3 regions of the Streptomyces sp. 5-10 genome follow, and region 2 is predicted to be linked to each of the others. Evidence: riboswitches for the same ligand, from Rfam matches in the RefSeq annotation. Region 2 holds a riboswitch; each other region holds the start of a gene.
The links. A riboswitch is a leader RNA that binds a small molecule or an ion and turns the genes downstream of it on or off. The one in region 2 is predicted to bind cyclic di-AMP.
Positions count from the first base shown of each region.

Region 1: it holds a riboswitch for cyclic di-AMP, as region 2 does, so the genes downstream of both, IEJ02_RS35245 (M23 family metallopeptidase) here and IEJ02_RS42805 (LysM peptidoglycan-binding domain-containing protein) in region 2, are expected to answer to the same signal.
Region 3: it holds a riboswitch for cyclic di-AMP, as region 2 does, so the genes downstream of both, IEJ02_RS19875 (M23 family metallopeptidase) here and IEJ02_RS42805 (LysM peptidoglycan-binding domain-containing protein) in region 2, are expected to answer to the same signal.

Region 1 covers NZ_JACVYG010000043.1:59,972-62,228, forward strand. Annotated here, with positions in the region: gene IEJ02_RS35240 (PP2C family protein-serine/threonine phosphatase) at 1-1,044, shown strand, start outside; cyclic di-AMP (ydaO/yuaA leader) riboswitch at 1,328-1,463, shown strand; gene IEJ02_RS35245 (M23 family metallopeptidase) at 1,475-2,257, shown strand, end outside.
Region 2 covers NZ_JACVYG010000070.1:15,713-17,969, forward strand. Annotated here, with positions in the region: gene eno (phosphopyruvate hydratase) at 1-430, opposite strand, end outside; gene IEJ02_RS42805 (LysM peptidoglycan-binding domain-containing protein) at 767-1,465, opposite strand; cyclic di-AMP (ydaO/yuaA leader) riboswitch at 1,472-1,639, opposite strand; gene IEJ02_RS42810 (transglycosylase family protein) at 1,894-2,257, opposite strand, start outside.
Region 3 covers NZ_JACVYG010000016.1:101,840-104,096, forward strand. Annotated here, with positions in the region: gene IEJ02_RS19870 (M16 family metallopeptidase) at 1-974, shown strand, start outside; cyclic di-AMP (ydaO/yuaA leader) riboswitch at 1,259-1,423, shown strand; gene IEJ02_RS19875 (M23 family metallopeptidase) at 1,438-2,232, shown strand.

The DNA.
Region 1 (2,257 bases), on a different contig from region 2:
CGTCAGACCATCGTCACGGCGGTCGTCGCCGTCCTCGCCACCTGTCTGCTGGCGGAGTTGCACGGGGTGCGGGACCCGACCCAGGCGGCCACCGAGATCATCACGGTGGCGACCGTGACCGCGCTGGCGGTGGTGATCAACCGCGTCGTACGCCGCAGCTACCACCGGCTCGCCTCGGCGCGCGGTGTCGCGGAGGCGGCCCAGCGCGCCGTCCTGCCCGCGCCGCCCGCCCGGCTCGCCGGGCTGGAGGTCGCCGCGCGCTACGTACCGGCGGAGAAATACGCGGCGATCGGCGGTGACCTGTACGCGGTCCAGGACACCCCGCACGGCGTACGGCTGGCCGTCGGGGACGTACGCGGCAAGGGACTGGGGGCCGTGGAGGTCGTGGCGATCCTCCTGGGCTGCTTCCGGGAGGCGGCGGAGCAGGAGACGACCCTGGAGGCGCTCGTGGGCCGCCTGGAGCGGGCGCTGCAGCGCGAGGGCGCCCGGCGGGCCGACCTGGAGGTGTTCGAGGGGTTCACGACGGCGGTGGTGGCCGAAATTCCGCGCGGCGACTCCACCCTGCGGCTGATCAACCGCGGCCATCCGGCGCCGCTGCTCCTGGAGGGGGACGGCGCGGTGCGCGCCCTGGAGCCGGAGGCACCGGCGCTGCCGGTGGGGATGGTGGAGTTGGCCGGCTGGCCGGACCGGGTGATGGAGCTGGCGTTCGCGGAGGGCGAGACGCTGCTGCTGTTCACGGACGGGGTGACGGAGGCCCGGGACCGCCATGGCGCGTTCTACGACCCGGAGGAGCGGCTGCGCGGCCGCCGCTTCGCCGGTCCGCAGGAGCTGCTGGACGCGTTGGTGGCCGATGTCGAGCGCCATACGGGTGGCGGGACGCCGGACGACATGGCGCTGCTGGCGGTCCGTCGGACCCCGGCCCGCGGCAACGGACGGGACAACGGCGGACGGGACAACGACGGGCGGAACGACGGAGGGACCGACAGAGGGACCGACAGAGGGAACGACAGAGCGAACGACAGGGCGAAACCCACACCCTCGTAGCCGACCCGGCCGCACACCGTGCGTAACCGACCGAGCCCCCTCCGCATAACAATTGACGCACGATCGATCCGTAAGCGGTTTTGCCAACTCTTGCCCCGCCCATCGAACCACCCCCATATGTCCCCTCCTGAGCGCTAAGTTCATGCCAAAGGTGCGCGGATTCCTCGGAACAGCTTGGAATCACATCGCGCTCTCTATTAACGTTCGATAACGCAGCGCGGTCGTCACAACCGTCGCAAGGGCGGCACCGTGCGCCGTCGCCGAATCCCGTACGCACAGCGGCAGCACCGCACCACCAGCAGCACCAAGGGAACCGGGGAACCAACAACCTTGGGGTGAATCGGGTCGAACCTGACCCGTAGGAGACCTTCCTGCTCCGAACCCGTCAGCTAACCCGGTAGGCGAGAGGGAAGGAAAGGAGTGCGCCTTCGTGGCGTCCAACAGGTCTGTCCTGGACGAGGCTCCGTATCGCACACGGGGAGGCGGTTTGGGGACCGCCACCGCCTACGGCCCCGGCTTCGACGCCGGCGGCGGGATGAGCTCGGGGGACGGCCGATTCGCCCCCGACGACCGTTACGGGTTCACCCCCGACGACCGATACGCATTCGCGCCCGACGACCGCTACGCGGATGAGGGCGCCTCCGAGGGCCCGGGCACCGGATTCGAGGCCGAGACCTGGGAGGAGTGGAACCCGACCGAGGAGTCCATCGCTCCCGTACGCGGCCGGCACCGCGTGGCCAAGCAGCGGGGCGGAACCATGGCGCGCAGCGGCGCCGTCCTCGGGGTCGGCGTGATCGCGGCGGTCGGTGCGGGCGGTATGGCCAGCGCCAAGGACCGTCCCGCGCTCCCCATATCCATGCCGGATCTCGGCCATGTCGCCGATGAGGTCAAGGCCAGCCTGCCCGCCGCCAAGGACCTGCCGGGCATCGGGTCCTGGGCGTCGGACGACAGCAGCGACGCGCAGACCGCCGCCGCCCCGCTCTCCCAGGCCGGTCTGACCAGCGAGGACGAGCAGCGCGGCACCACCGACGCCGGTGAGGCGCTCCGCGCCCGCATCCTCCAGCAGGCCGAGAACCAGCAGAACGCGGCGGACGAGGACAGCCGCACCGCCGCGGCACAGGCCGCCGCCAAGGAGGCCAGGTCCGCCGCGGAAAAGGCCGCCGACCAGGCCGCGGAGGCGGCCGCCAAGCGGAAGGCCAAGGCCGAGGCGGAG
Region 2 (2,257 bases):
CCGGCAGCAGATGGGCGTTCGGGCCGCCGAGGTAACGGAAGAGGGGGAGGTCGGACGCCTCGGAGGCGGCGTGCGCGACGGCGAGGGAGACGCCGAGGATCGCGTTGGCACCGAGCGAGGACTTGTCCGGGGTGGCGTCCAGGTCGAACATCGCCTGGTCGATCAGCCGCTGCTCGGTGGCGTCATAGCCGACCAGCTCGGGGCCGATCTGCTCGATCACGGCGAGGACGGCCTTCTCCACGCCCTTGCCGTTGTAGCGGTTCTTGTCGCCGTCACGGAGCTCGAGGGCCTCGAAGGCGCCGGTGGAGGCGCCGGACGGCACGGCGGCACGGCCGGTGCTGCCGTCGTCGAGGCCAACCTCGACCTCGACCGTGGGGTTGCCTCGCGAGTCGAGGATCTCGCGAGCTACGACGACGTCGATGGACGGCACGAGGTTCTCCTTCGTATGGGTCTGCGGTAGCAGCACGAGCCTAACGGGCCGGGAGGGCTGCGCCCCGCGTTCGCCCGCCCCACGAGACAGGGGCGTGACACAAAAAGCCAGATTCTGGATCAAAAATCCAGATTTCTTGTGCATTGGGAAAGCCCCGGCAGGGCGCGCCATAGTGGGCGGCACGCCCGGCCGGGGCTCGTTCTCGGGGCCGGCCTCAGGAGAGGTCCCTGGGGGGAGTCCTCAGGCCTGGGCCGTGTCCGTGGCCATGACCGAGGCCGAGGCCGTGGCCATGACCGAGGCCGAGGCCGTGGCCATGACCGAGGCCGTGGCCGTGGCTCAGCGGAGGTGCAGCTGCTGGCCCGGGAAGATCAGGTCGGCCTGCTCCACGATGTCCTTGTTCAGCTCGAAGAGCTTCTTCCAGCCGCCCTTGACGTCGTGGGCCTTGGCGATCTTGCCGAGGGTGTCGCCGGACTTGACCTTGTACTCGCCGTCACCCTTCTTGATCGGGCCACGGGTCTGCTGCCGCGCGGCGTGCTCGGGCGCGGTGTGCGGCTGTGCCTTGGGCTGCGCCTTCGGCTGGGCCGGCTGGGCGGCCGGGGCCGACTTGGTGGTCGCCGAGGACTGGCTCTGCGAGCCGGAGGGCGCGGACGGGGCGGACGGGCTGCCGCCGGAGGTCAGACCCTTGCCGCAGACCGGCCAGGCGCCCTTGCCCTGGCTGCCCAGGACCTTCTCGGCGATCTGGATCTGCTGGGCCTTGCTGGCCTTGTCCGCGGTGGAGGCGTAGGCCGTGCCGCCGTAGGCGGCCCAGGTGGAGCTCGAGAACTGCAGGCCGCCGTAGTAACCGTTGCCGGTGTTGATCGACCAGTTGCCACCGGACTCGCACTGCGCGACCTGGTCCCACTGCGAGGTGGTGGCCGCGGAGGCGGAGGTCGCCCCGATGAGCGGTGCCGCCACGGCGGCACCGGCGAGACCGGTGAGCGCGGCGATACGGGTGGCCTTGGAGGGGCGGCGGTGCTTCCCGTTGGACTTGAGCATTTTGGTTCGTTTCCTCACCGACGCCTACGAGGTGAGCTGTCGGGTTCGGACGTGAGTTGCCCGGCCGGTCACGATGGTCGCTCCCGGCTTCACCCCTAGCCGACGAGCCCGTTTCCACAGGCCATTCGGCACCTACCTTGGGTCCCCCGCTCCTGCCTTCGGCGCTGACGCGTCGGTTCCCCCCGACCGCCGGCAGGATTCGGCGTGACGATCGACGGTGCCCGCGGTGGCGAGCGGAAAGACGTTAAACACACCTTCCAAGAAGGTTCAAACACCCCAAGGGCAGTGAATGGGGCTGTAATTGATCTCACCCGGCCCACATCCGCGCAGGTGGGGCCGGGTGAGGAGGGATCGGACACGAGGTGCGGCCCGTAAAATGTGACGAGATGTATGTCTCACCGGGCCCAGATCGGGCAATTCCCCCCGAATCACTGCTCCCTGATGGTGAGGTCAAGTCGCTGACCAGGGATGATCAGATCGGGGTCGGTTCCGATGAGGTCCTCGTTGGATTCGTAGAGCTCTTTCCAACCCCGGGCCACATTCTGGTGCTCGGCGATCCCTGACAGGCTGTCACCGCGGCGAACAGTGTAAGCGTCGCCCGTGGCGCTCTCGTCGCGGTCCGACGCGCCGCGCGAGGCATGGCGCCCGGAGGGCCGTGCGCTCCCCGCGTCGCCGTCGTCGGCCCGCTCCCCGGCGTCCGGGTCGCCGCGGTGGCGGCCGGAGGGCGCGGGGTCGGCGGAGGGGTCCGCCGAGGGGTCCCTGGAGCCGTCCGACGCCGAGGGGGTGTCCGAG
Region 3 (2,257 bases), on a different contig from region 2:
TGGTGCGCAACCGGCTGGACGAGATCCCCCATGAGCTGGCCAACCCGGCCCGCCGCGCCTCCATGGCCCTCTCCGCGGAGCTCTTCCCGGCCGAGTCCCGGATGTCCCGGCCGCGGCAGGGCACCCAGGAGACCATCGAGGGCATCGACGCCGCGGCCGTGCGGGCCTTCTACGAGGCACATCTCCGCCCCTCCACCGCCACCGCCGTCATCGTGGGCGACCTCGGCGGCGTCGACCTGGACCGGGCGCTCGCGGACACCCTCGGTGCCTGGACGGGCGGTGCGGGCGCGCCGCGCACGGTGCCCCCGATCGTCGCGGACGACACCGGCCGTGTGGTGATCGTCGACCGGCCGGGCGCGGTGCAGACCCAGCTGCTCATCGGGCGGGTGGGCGCCGACCGCCACGACCGGGTCTGGCCCGCGCAGGTGCTCGGCACGTACTGCCTGGGCGGCACCCTCACCTCCCGCCTCGACCGCGTGCTGCGCGAGGAGAAGGGCTACACCTACGGGGTGCGCGCCTTCGGCCAGGTGCTGCGCTCCGGGCCCCCGTCGCCCACGGGCGGATCCTCGGGCGCCGCGATGCTGGCGATCAGCGGCTCGGTGGCCACCGAGGTCACCGGCCCCGCGCTGGACGACCTCTGGAAGGTGCTGCGCACGCTGAAGGAGGAGGGGCTGACCGACGACGAGCGCGATGTCGCGGTGCAGAACCTGGTGGGCGTCGCCCCGCTGAAGTACGAGACGGCGGCGTCCGTGGCGAACACCCTCGCCGATCAGGTCGAGCAGCACCTTCCGGACGACTTCCAGGCGCAGTTGTACGCCCGTCTGGCGGAGACCGGCACGGTGGAGGCCACCGCCGCGGTGGTGAGCGCCTTCCCGGCGGACCGGCTGGTCACGGTGTTGGTCGGGGACGCCTCGGCGATCGAGGAGCCGGTCCGGGCGCTGGGCATCGGCGAGGTGCGCGTCATCTCCGGCTGAGCCGAGGAGAGTTGGCCGGAACCGTTCGATGAGCTGTTGCTCCGGCCCGCTCGTTGACGGCCCGGCAGGCGGTCCGGCGGACGTCCGGTCCATGAGCCGACGAAGGAAGGACCCCGGCCCCGTGAGGGCGTCGGGGTCCTTCCAACATGCCCGATTTATGGGATTGACTGCTTGTTTGGTTTGTGGGGAGAGCAACAAAAAACCGGAACCGTTTGGTGATCGAAAGCGGGCCCGTTTAGCGTCAGTCCGGCTGTTCGCCAGCGACCCGCCGCACCCGCGGCACCGGACAGTCATCGCCGAGTCCCCGTACGGCGCGAGCCAGGGGAGCCGGGGACCCAACACGTCCCCAGGGGTGAATCGGGCGCCTTCCCCGGCCGGGGGAGGGGTCCGTAGGAGACCTTCCTGCTCCGAACCCGTCAGCTAACCCGGTAGGCGAGAAGGAAGGAAAGGAGTGCGCCTCAGTATGGCGTCCACCCGCACTGCCACCGGGAAGCATCGCCGCACCAACAAGGTCAACATCCGCACCAGCGCGAACGTCGTGGGCATCACGACCGTCGCCTCGGGTGTGGTCGCCGGGATCACCGGACAGGCGTTCGCGGCCGACGGGGGCTCCAATGCCCAGCAGACTGGTCTGACCCAGGCGATCGTGATCGGCGACGGGATCGCGGACCACATCGAGGCCCAGGCGCAGTCCCAGGAGACCGCCGCCGAGCAGGCCGCCGCCAAGGCCAAGGCGGAGGCGATCGCCCGCCAGGAGGCCGCCAGGAAGGCGGAGGCCGCGGCGAAGAAGGCCAAGGCCGAGCGTGAGGCCAAGGAGCGCGCGGCGCGCGAGGCCGAGCGCAAGCGCCTCAACACCTTCGTGTCGCCGATCAGCGGCTCCTACGTCTCCACCGGCTACCAGGCGTCCAGCGGCCTGTGGTCCTCCGGCACCCACACCGGGATCGACTTCCACGCCTCCACCGGCACCGCGGTGCACTCCGTGGGCATGGGCGAGATCGTCGAGGCGGGCTGGGGCGGCTCCTACGGCAACAATGTCGTCATCAAGATGAACGACGGCACCTACACCCAGTACGGCCACCTGTCGTCGATCAGCGTCTCGGTCGGCCAGAAGGTCACCCCCGGCCAGCAGATCGGCCTGTCGGGCGCCACCGGCAACGTCACCGGACCGCATCTGCACTTCGAGGCCCGCACCAGCGCGGACTACGGCTCGGACATCGACCCCCTGTCGTACCTGCGCACGCACGGCGTCAACGTCTGACCCGTCGCGCGACCGACGCGAACGC